Regions from separate parts of the Ruegeria sp. YTSC325 genome, predicted to be linked through region 2. Evidence: riboswitches for the same ligand, from Rfam matches in the RefSeq annotation. Region 2 holds a riboswitch; each other region holds the start of a gene.
What was found. Region 2 has a riboswitch for cobalamin ahead of AC2FF7_RS14930 (CbtB domain-containing protein). Riboswitches for the same ligand answer to the same signal wherever they lie in the genome.
Positions count from the first base shown of each region.

Region 1: another riboswitch for cobalamin. It lies ahead of AC2FF7_RS10530 (hypothetical protein); the one in region 2 lies ahead of AC2FF7_RS14930 (CbtB domain-containing protein).
Region 3: another riboswitch for cobalamin. It lies ahead of AC2FF7_RS21475 (DUF1636 family protein); the one in region 2 lies ahead of AC2FF7_RS14930 (CbtB domain-containing protein).

Region 1 covers NZ_JBXWLY010000006.1:48,611-51,879, reverse strand. The annotation lists gene AC2FF7_RS10540 (DNA polymerase III subunit gamma/tau) at 1-675, opposite strand, end outside; gene AC2FF7_RS10535 (protein-tyrosine phosphatase family protein) at 809-1,297, shown strand; gene AC2FF7_RS10530 (hypothetical protein) at 1,299-1,706, opposite strand; cobalamin riboswitch at 1,789-2,008, opposite strand; gene AC2FF7_RS10525 (alpha/beta hydrolase family protein) at 2,145-3,002, shown strand; RNA gene ffs (signal recognition particle sRNA small type) at 3,041-3,139, opposite strand; gene AC2FF7_RS10515 (bifunctional 2',3'-cyclic-nucleotide 2'-phosphodiesterase/3'-nucleotidase) at 3,179-3,269, opposite strand, start outside.
Region 2 covers NZ_JBXWLY010000010.1:42,811-46,079, reverse strand. The annotation lists gene AC2FF7_RS14945 (DUF1636 family protein) at 1-124, shown strand, start outside; gene AC2FF7_RS14940 (hypothetical protein) at 121-615, opposite strand; gene AC2FF7_RS14935 (CbtA family protein) at 681-1,379, opposite strand; gene AC2FF7_RS14930 (CbtB domain-containing protein) at 1,384-1,554, opposite strand; cobalamin riboswitch at 1,591-1,795, opposite strand; gene cobF (precorrin-6A synthase (deacetylating)) at 1,839-2,582, opposite strand; gene cobA (uroporphyrinogen-III C-methyltransferase) at 2,575-3,269, opposite strand, start outside.
Region 3 covers NZ_JBXWLY010000024.1:18,656-21,924, forward strand. The annotation lists gene AC2FF7_RS21465 (class II glutamine amidotransferase) at 1-368, opposite strand, end outside; gene AC2FF7_RS21470 (helix-turn-helix domain-containing protein) at 550-1,197, opposite strand; cobalamin riboswitch at 1,324-1,527, shown strand; gene AC2FF7_RS21475 (DUF1636 family protein) at 1,630-1,986, shown strand; gene AC2FF7_RS21480 (ABC transporter ATP-binding protein) at 1,986-2,789, shown strand; gene AC2FF7_RS21485 (ABC transporter substrate-binding protein) at 2,786-3,269, shown strand, end outside.

The sequences.
Region 1 (3,269 bases), on a different contig from region 2:
GGCTGAACCCTCGGCGGCGCGGGTGATTAGTGCCATCGCGTCTTCGGCGATCTGTGCGCCTTCGGCATCGGCGATCTTGCGCAGCAGGCCGATCATGTCCTCGGGCTCGATCCGTCGCAGGTCAAAGCGCTGACATCGGGACAGGACCGTCACCGGCACTTTGCGAATCTCGGTGGTGGCAAAGATAAACTTCACATGCTCGGGCGGTTCCTCAAGCGTCTTGAGCAGCGCGTTGAAGGCGCTGGTCGACAGCATGTGGACCTCGTCGATGATGTAAATCTTGTAGCGGGCCGAGGCCGCGCGATAGCGGACGCTGTCGATGATCTCGCGAATATCGTTCACACCGGTCCGGCTGGCGGCGTCCATCTCCATCACGTCCACATGGCGACCTTCCATGATCGCCACACAATGTTCGCACTGGCCGCAGGGTTCGGTCGTCGGTTTGCCCTCGCCATCGGGGCCGATGCAGTTCATGCCTTTGGCGATGATCCGGGCCGTGGTGGTTTTGCCGGTGCCGCGAATGCCGGTCATGATAAAGGCTTGCGCGATCCGATCCGCCTCGAACGCGTTTTTCAGCGTGCGTACCATGGCCTCCTGCCCGACCAGATCGGCAAAGGTTTCAGGGCGGTATTTACGGGCAAGAACCTGATAGGCGGGGCTGGGCGTGTCGGTCATATCTGCTCTGTCGGATTCGGGTTCCGACGCAGCCTAGAGACCCCCGCCGCCCGCGTCCACCGCCGCCTTGGGGGAAATTCGGTTTGCAGGTCAGTTTGCACAGCATAGAAGCTATGTGGAAAGGAGGCCGGGGATGGAGCCATTTGCAATTCACGTGGTCGAGGTCGGGGCCGGTCATTTCGCGCTGTCGCCGCTGCCGGGGCGCGCGGGGGAGTATGCGCGGGATTTGGATATCATTCGCCGCTGGCGGCCCGATCTTGTGATTTCGATGACCACAAGCTCCGAGATGGAGCAGACCGGAGCGGGAAAACTGGGAGATGACCTGCACGCCGAGGGCATAACCTGGACGCACCTGCCGATTGAAGATTTTGGCGCGCCGTCGCCGGACACCGAGGCCGCGTGGCCCCGGATCAGCCAGTCTGCCGCGCATATTCTGGCGCGTGGAGGGCGGGTGCTGGTGCATTGCCGGGGCGGGTGCGGGCGGTCGGGCATGATCGCCCTGCGGCTTATGGTCGAACAGGGCATCGCGTCCGACGCGGCGTTGCGCCGCCTGCGCGCCGTGCGGCCCTGTGCGGTTGAAACCGACGGGCAGATGCGTTGGGCAACCTGCGCGCCGGACTGAGTTACAGCGCCAGATGCTGCTGGGGCTGTGCTGGTTGCGCCGGGGCCAGCTCTGACACTTCAAGCATGGCACAGGGCGGCACTGGCAACTGGCCGGCCGGACGGGCCGCAGCATCGGGGCCGAACAGCATATCCGCATAACCATCCAACGCGTCGAGCGAGGCGTCCGTGCTAGTGCCGCAGAAGATGCGAATTTGATCTTTCTGGGCGCGGAATCGGGCGATGCAGCCCTGTGGGCAATGGCCCAGCTCTCCGCTGCCGTCCAACGCGAAGTCATCCGACGTGGCAGGCACTGCGGATTCCATCGCCTGCACAATAGCCCGTGCCATCTGCGCCAGAGCCGGGCAGGTCTTGCCGGTTTTCTGACATAGGGTTGCACTGAATTGGTGCGTTTTTGTCTTCCAGATCATAATGCGCCCTCCGCGCGGGGAACGGGGCGTAGATCAGGTGTGACAGCGCGCTGACAATCCCGCCCGGATACCCCGCCCGAGTTACAGTTTTGCTTTGATGGCAGGTCTCCTGACTTGCGGGTCATAGCGTTGCCGACCTTCCCAGCCTTGCGGGCCAGTGGTATTTCGGCATTGCTCACCGCTTACAGTTGCGGGGGCAGTCGCGGCATTGGATCGTTCCGGCATGACCGGGCAGAACCGCACCGTGTTCCCTTTTCATCTTGTCCCGACACGGGACAAGAACCATCACGCCATCGCTAGCGGTTGAGCGGGCTTTGAGTCAAGCGGGCGCGCGCGCAAAGTGGACGTTTGGTCATCTTGATGCGCCCTTGACTCAGCCCGGCCAAAGAAGTGGGGATAAGGGGTGAACCGAACAGTTCAGATCAGGTGAGCAACGCTATGCTGGATGATACACCCCCCGTCCTGACCGAGGATTTTCGGTTTTCTGCCGGTTCGGCAATGCTGTCGGCGCGCCTGTACCGGCCCGTGACTGATCCCAAAGTCGCCGTGGTTGTACATGGTGCGACCGGTGTCCCGAGGGATTACTATCAGCATTTCGCGAATTGGCTGGCAGCGGATCAGGGGATCGCCTGCCTGACCTACGACTATCGTGACTTTGGCCACTCACTGACCGGATTACTGCAGGAATCGCGGGTAAAGATGGCGGATTGGGCGCTGACCGACATGCCTGCCGCCAGAGCGGAAATGCGCCAGCGTTACCCACACGCAGAACACTGGAGCATAGGGCACTCGGTCGGAGGGATGTTGGGGCCAATACAACCTGATATCGACCATATAGATCGCATGATCTGTGTGTGTTCGGGGCTGGTGACAATCAGTGATCACCCTTGGCCTTATCGCGCGTTGGCGTCCTTGTTCTGGTATGGACATGTTCCGCTGGCGGTAAAAACAGTTGGATACCTGCCAGGAAAGGCAGTGGGATTTGGGGCCGACCTGCCTGCATCGGTTTACTGGCAGTGGCGCAAGTGGTGCACGGCACCCCAAAATTATCTGCCAGAAATCGGAAAAACGCTACCTGCCGCAACCTGGGCAGAGAAAGGCAAACCGGTCGATCTGTTCACTTTCGAGGACGACCAGATGGTTCCGCCCGAAGCCGTTTGGCGGTTGGCAGATCTGTACGGCTCCAGCGCTCGGCGTCATGTGCTGTCGCCGCAGGAATTCGGACTTAAGGACATTGGCCATATCGGCGCGTTCGCGCGTCGCAACGCGTCCCTATGGCCGCGCTTGATCGCATAAGTGCTGCGTGTCTAAACCGGTCAAAACTGTCGGGGATGAAGTGAGAGGTTGGACATCGACCCAAGCGGGGCTCGTTGTGGCTGCTTCCTTCCGGACCTGACCAGGTTGGCGAGGCGCTCGCCCGCGCCAACCTCTCAACGGTGGATATAGGCATTTGGTTCATGCTTGGCAACCCGTCAGAGGGAGAGCTGAATATTCAGAAAACCTTTCGCATCCGGACCGATGACTTTGGCGCGGTAGCGTGCCAGTTCTTCCAGGTGTTGGTCA
Region 2 (3,269 bases):
GGACGCCGATGATATCGTGGCGACCTGCCGGACCTATCTGGAAAGCCCCAAAGGCTGGATCGAAGACGCCCGGCCTTGCGGGCGGCTCCGGATGTGTTTGCGGGCGCGTATCCCGGCGCTTTAGTCGACCTGTAGTGTGACCGCCGCGCTGACGGGGATGTTGTCGACCATCAGCGGGCTGTGGCTGTTTGCGTTCAGAGAGACCGAGACTTCGACCTCGCCCTGCGGCAGATGGTCGATATGCATCCAGTTACCGTACAGCCGGGCCAGTTTCTCTCCATTTACGTAGACATGTGCATGCCCCTCGCCGTCGACATCGGTCTTTGAGGCATTTTGTGGTGAGAACCGAAAGTTCTGCGGCATGACATGCAGGTTCCAGCCCGCCATAGGATCGGGCGTAAGAGCGATCTCAAGCCCCGGAGCATCAGCGCCAGCAGGCAGGTTGATGGCAGTCGAATGATCGTGTGCGGCTGCCTCGGCGTGAGACGAACTGTGATGTGCGGGATCGCCATGGTCACGGCCGTCGAAAGTGACGCCATTTGCAGCCGCAACCACAAATCCTGCACCACTGCCAAAAACCATGCCAATTGCAAACAGGGCAAGTGAGCGTGCCATTTTATGTTCCTTGATGGTAGTAGAAACACGCCGAGCTGGTCTCGGCGTGTTCATAAGCGTGCTGGTCAGGCCGCAGCTTCGGCACGCTGGCTTTCATGTCGCCAGAAGTATCCGGCGAATGCCCCGACCAAAACCCAGGCTACCATTCCGATGCCAAAGGCGCGTGCGGCAAACAGCGCGCCGATCTCGGTCGGAACGGGGCCGGTAAACACGTCCGGCTCGGGCGCGCCGATCAGATGTGGGGCCAACAGCAGGGCGGCTGCGATCACATAGCTGATCAGGGTGCCGCCAAAGGCAATCAGCCACATGGCAACACCTGCTGCGGCGACGGTCGCAAACCACCAGATCTGACGCGCAGCGACATCGGCTGCTGCCACGCCGGGCACTTCTGGCGCGAGTGAGAATCCGGGTGCGAGGTGCACGGCAATGAACCCCGCAAGCCCCCACAAAACGCCGGTGCGCCCGTCAATCTTGTGGCCGTTGCCCTCAGCCACGGACATCAGCGCAATCATCATCAGCGCATAACCGGTATAGATAAGCATCGTGAAAATGACGCTCAGCGCATCGCGGAACAGGTCCGAGAACATTCCCGGCAGCTCGGGGTGAGCACTTACGACGTCACCGCCGAAATGGACCAATTCACCTGATTCATACAGTTCCGCGTGCAGCAACACAGGTTGCACAAAGACCAACTGCAGCAAGGCGGCAATCAGCCCCGCTGCAGCACCAGCGAACAACGCGCTGGTCAGGATACGGCTAAACATGGGTTTAGTGGCAGGGGAAGCCGGTCGCGTGGCGCACATCGTGGGCTGCGTCATGCAGGGCCGCGGCCTGAACGTGGCCGGTCAGCGTGATGACGCCAAGGCCCAGAACCACAGCGAACATAACCGGCAGGATACCAACGCGTGAGGTCGAAGCGGTTGTTGCTTGAGTTGCCATTTTTAGTTCTCCTTTACCGTCGCACCCGACGGTTGGTGTTTTCATTCGTGCCTGGCAGGTCTCCTGGCTCGCGGGTCGATGCCTCTGTTCGCCTTCCCCCTGAAACTCAGGAGTGGCTGGTTGAACAGGGCTCACCGCTTACAGTCGCGGGGGCGGCTGTGGATTCGATCGCGCGCGGTCTCACCACATTCCCTCTTAGCTTGCCGGTATTGCCGACAGGACCAGACAGGTTCATTTAGCCGTTACATCTGCTGCAGCGCAATCGTCATTTGCGACGTTTTAGGTCAGATCATGCGCTTTTTGAGAAGATAAATATCCATGATCCACCCATGATCAGCGCGCGCAGCGGCGCGGGTGTCCAGAATCGACTGTGCAACACCGGTCAGAGGGCCGTTGATCAGGATTTCTTCAGTCATGCCCACGTAAGCCCCCCACCAGATGTCATAATCTGCCATCTGAAGATGTTGGAACGAGCACTCACCATCCAACATGACCGCCACGTTTGATGCACCGTCCGGCCACCCTTCGTCGCGAATCCGCCGCCCCGTGGTAACGATGTAGGGGGCACCCAGTTCGTTGATCGGAATCGCGTGGGCCGCCGTCAACGCCTGCAGCGCTGTGATGCCGGGGATCACCCGCGTCGTCGGTTGAGGGTCCAACCGCGCCGCGATTCGCAGTGAGCTGTCGTATAGCGACGGATCGCCCCAGATCAGCAGCGCCACGTGCTGTGCGCCGGGATGGGCGGCAATCGCCTCGCGCCAGCGCAGCGCAATCGCTTCGTGCCATTCGTCCACCCCGCGCAGATACCCGTCTTCCGAGCGGCGCTTGGGGATGTCGAAATAGGCGATCTGCGGCGGCGTGTCGGTCACCTGCGCAATGACCTTTTCGCGCAGCCCGGCCAGATCGGCCTTATTCTCGCCCTTGCGGGGGATCAGGATCAGGTCCGCCGAGCGGATCGCCTGCGCGCCCTGAAAGGTCACGTGGTCAGGGTTCCCGGTGCCGATGCCGATCAAGGTCAGGTCAAACATCGTCAAACTCTGCCAGCGGGCCATAAAGGATCAGCGCCGGGGCGGTGCCTATCTCATCCGCCAGTTTTTCGGACAGCGCGCCTACAGTACTGCGATGCAGCTTTTGTTCGGGGGTCGAGACGGATTCGGCCATTAGTGCTGGCGTCTCCAGCGGCAGACCGTGGGCGTTCAGCGTTTCGACCAGCAGAGGAAAAGTCCGCTTGCCCATGAAGACGACGGTGGTCGCATCCGGGTCGGCCAAAGCGGGCAGGTTCAGGTCCTCGGGCAATTTGCCGCTGACATCATGACCAGTGACAAACTGTACTCGCCGCGCGGTCAGCCTGCGGGTCAGCGGGATGCCCGCCGCCGCCGCTGCCGCGACGGCCGAGGGGATGCCGGGTATGATCTCGTATTCGATCCCAGCCGCGCGCAGGGCCACCAGTTCTTCTTCCAGACGCCCGAACATGCCGCCATCGCCGGATTTCAACCGCACGACCCGCTGCCCGGTCAGGGCGTAATCCACCAGCAACCGGCTGACATGGTCCTGCTTGGGCGAGGGGCGGCCCGCCCGTTTGCCCACGCCTACCAGATCGGCATCGTCGCGCGCATGGGTCAGGATCGGCCCGCTGCTGAGGTCATCAAACAGCACCGCATCCGCCTTCTGCATCCGGTCCACAGCCTTCAGCGTCAACAGCTCCGGGTCGCCGG
Region 3 (3,269 bases), on a different contig from region 2:
TCTTTATAAATTTCGATCGCATCGCCATCGGACATGATCCGTAGGCCAGGGCGCAATTCCCTCAGGGCCTGCCGCGCAGCGCTGACTTTGTCGTTGGCCACGCTCAGAACCGCATGAGTGTCATTGCGGCCCAAGCTGACGGGGCTGGTCAAGACGTCGGCCAAATCTTCGGCCAGAGTCTGAAAATCCGCGTCCGGATTGTCGGATTGCACGGTGAGCTTTGCCTGATCTCCGACAGGTCCATAAATCGCGATCCCGGCGCTGTCCGGGCCGCGATCTGTCATTGTGATCAGCATATCTGTCAGCATCGCGCCCAATTGAGGCTCGAGCGTTTTGTCCTTCAAAAAAAGGCCGACAATTCCACACATGTGTCAGCTTCTCCTGTGTTGAGTTGGGCAGACGCTAACACCTGAACTTCAGGTTATCAACAAAGGGAAATTAATATTCATAAGGGGAATATTTTCGGCTATCTATTTCCCCCGCATTCAAAAATCACGGAGAGCAACCCCGCAAAACCTCAGCAGCGGTTTATCAATCGCCGAATCGTGACTAACGCGTCTGCGGATATGAGATGATCGACAGGTAGCGGGCTGGCAGTTTGCGCAGCAACTCGGGTCCATGCGGTGCGTCCGCATCAAAGAACAACGTATCACCCGGCTCCAGCAGGTAAATTTGATCGCCGTGTCTGTAATCGACTTCGCCTTCAAGCATGTAGAGCATTTCAATCCCGTCATGCTGGAACGTCGGGAAAGTGTCGGACTCTTCCGTCAGCGTGATCAGATAGGGTTCGACCACAACACCACTGGCATTAGACCCCATATGACCCAAAAGGCTGTATTGATGGCCTGCGCGTGTCCCGGCTCTCTCTGTTTCAACGCCCTTTCCCGCTTTGGTGTGGGTTGCGTTTCGGGTTTCTTCATATCTGCGGAAAAATGCAGTGATCGGTGTGCTCAGAGCATTGGCCAGCGATTGTAGCGTCGTCAATGAAGGCGATGTGTAGCCGTTTTCGATTTTTGACAGCATACTGATGGATAACCCGGTCAGCCCCGACAATTCCGCAATTGTCACGCCCTGCTGCAACCTCAACGCGCGGATTTCACGACCGATCGCCGTTTCGAGGTTCTTTTCACCGGGGTCCCTGACCTTGTGGGGATCCTGAGAAAACTGAGGTTTGGACCTATCGTTTGATGCTTTCACCAACCTATCCTTAACGCCTTTCGCTTCGTCGTTATCGCCTGCAATTTTCTTGAAAGGAAACATATTTTCAAAACTACATTCCTGCGCAACCTCCGGTGATTTGTGTTGACCGGCGATCTGATCTCGGGCAGTGACGCATTTGATGGTTCCCTGGGGCATGCTCCAGCGGTGAAAAGGGAATACGGTGAGGTTTAAGTGCCAAGTCCGTAACTGCCCCCGCAACTGTAGGCGGTGAGCGAAGCCAATATCCCACTGACGTGAATAATGTCGGGAAGGGTGGCCAAGCCTCGACCCGCAAGTCAGGAGACCTGCCATCGCAACCGAAACCAACCCGGGGCGGGGCGTCCTGGAAGGAGGCTTGATGGTACCTCGTACGCCTTTATGCGCGACCGCGTTTCAGTACGGCCCCAGGGGCCGTGGAACAGACGCTTGATGGCCGAGCCCACTGATCATTTTGTTCTGATCTGCGCGACCTGTCAGGGTTTGGAGGCAGCGCAGCACATTGCGGATGCCTTGTGCCCTGAATTGCCTGCGGGTTTCGCAGTGCGCACAGTAGACTGTATGGCTGGATGCGATCACCCGGTCACTGTCGGATTTCAGGCCCTAGGAAAAGCCCAATACCTGTTTGGTGATATCGGCACCGAGCAAGAGCTGAATGCTCTTGCCCAATTCGCCGCGCAATACCTGGGCAGCGCAACTGGTTGGACAAAGGCCACAGACAGGCCGGCGCCTCTGATAACCAAGACATTGGCGCGCATGCCGGCGTTGGCTGTTCGAGGAGCTCGATGATGACCAGACCCTTCCTGCAGGCGCGTGGTGTAGCCTACTATTCTTTTCACGGTGACGTTCTGTTGCAAGACATCTCGTTCGACCTTGAAGAGGGGTCGGTTCTGGCCATTGCCGGTCCGAATGGCGCTGGCAAAACCACTCTGCTGAACTTACTTTGTGGCGCTGAAGCTCTGTCCGAAGGCGACGTTCTGGTGCAAGAGCAGAGCTTGAAGACACTGTCAGCGACGGAGCGCGCCCGAAAAATTGCCGTCGTCAGTCAGCAGGAATATCCCGATGGGCGCTTGCATCTGCGTGACTATGTGGCACTTGGGCAAATTCCAATTCGCTCGGACCGCTCCTCTGAAGATCACGCAAACGACTTGACGCGAATTCTGGACCTGACCGGCCTTTTGGAGCTTGCCGACAAGCGCATGGCAGTGTTGTCGGGTGGCGAACGTCAGCGCGCCCATATCGCGCGTGCGCTGGCGCAGAACCCTACTCTTCTGTTTTTGGACGAACCGACGAACCATTTGGATCCCGACGCCAAAGGGCGGATGTTGTCGCTGGTCGCTGGACTGGGGATAACCGTCATAATGATTGTCCATGACATTGTCATGATCCCCGAATTCGCCACCCATGTCGCGTTGATGAAATCTACCCGGCTGACCGGGTTTGGCCCTGTTTCCGAGGTCCTGACGACTCAACATGTGCGCGACACGTTCGGCGTCGACTACTTATTCTTTCAGCACGACGGTCGGATGATCCCCGCGCTGGACATACGAAAAACCACTGTTTCCCAACCCTCCAGGAGATTTCCAAAATGAAACATATCTTGTCCGTGGCTCTGGTTATGGCCATGGCGAGCGGTGTTGCTGCGCATGAAGTGACCGTAGACAATTGTGGTGAACCGCTGGTGTTTGAAACCCAGCCCGAACGGTTGGTCGTACATGACATGAACATGACCGACATGGCCTTTGCGCTGGGTCTGCAAGACAAAATCGTCGGCCTCACGGGCATCACCGGCTGGTACAAAACCAGTCCTGAATTCGACACGCTACGTGGAGATATCCCCGAACTGGCACCGAAATATCCATCGGTGGAAAATATTGTCGCGGTAGAACCCGATCTGTTCTTCGCCGGCTGGTACTATGGAATGCGTCCCGGTGGTGATGTAACGCCAGAAACACTTGCCCCGTTCGGGATCAAAACCATGATCCTGACTGAAAGCTGCGTTCATCTGCATAAAGACCGCCCCGAGGCCAGCATGGACCTTTTGTTTGACGACATTCTGCGGCTGGGCAAAG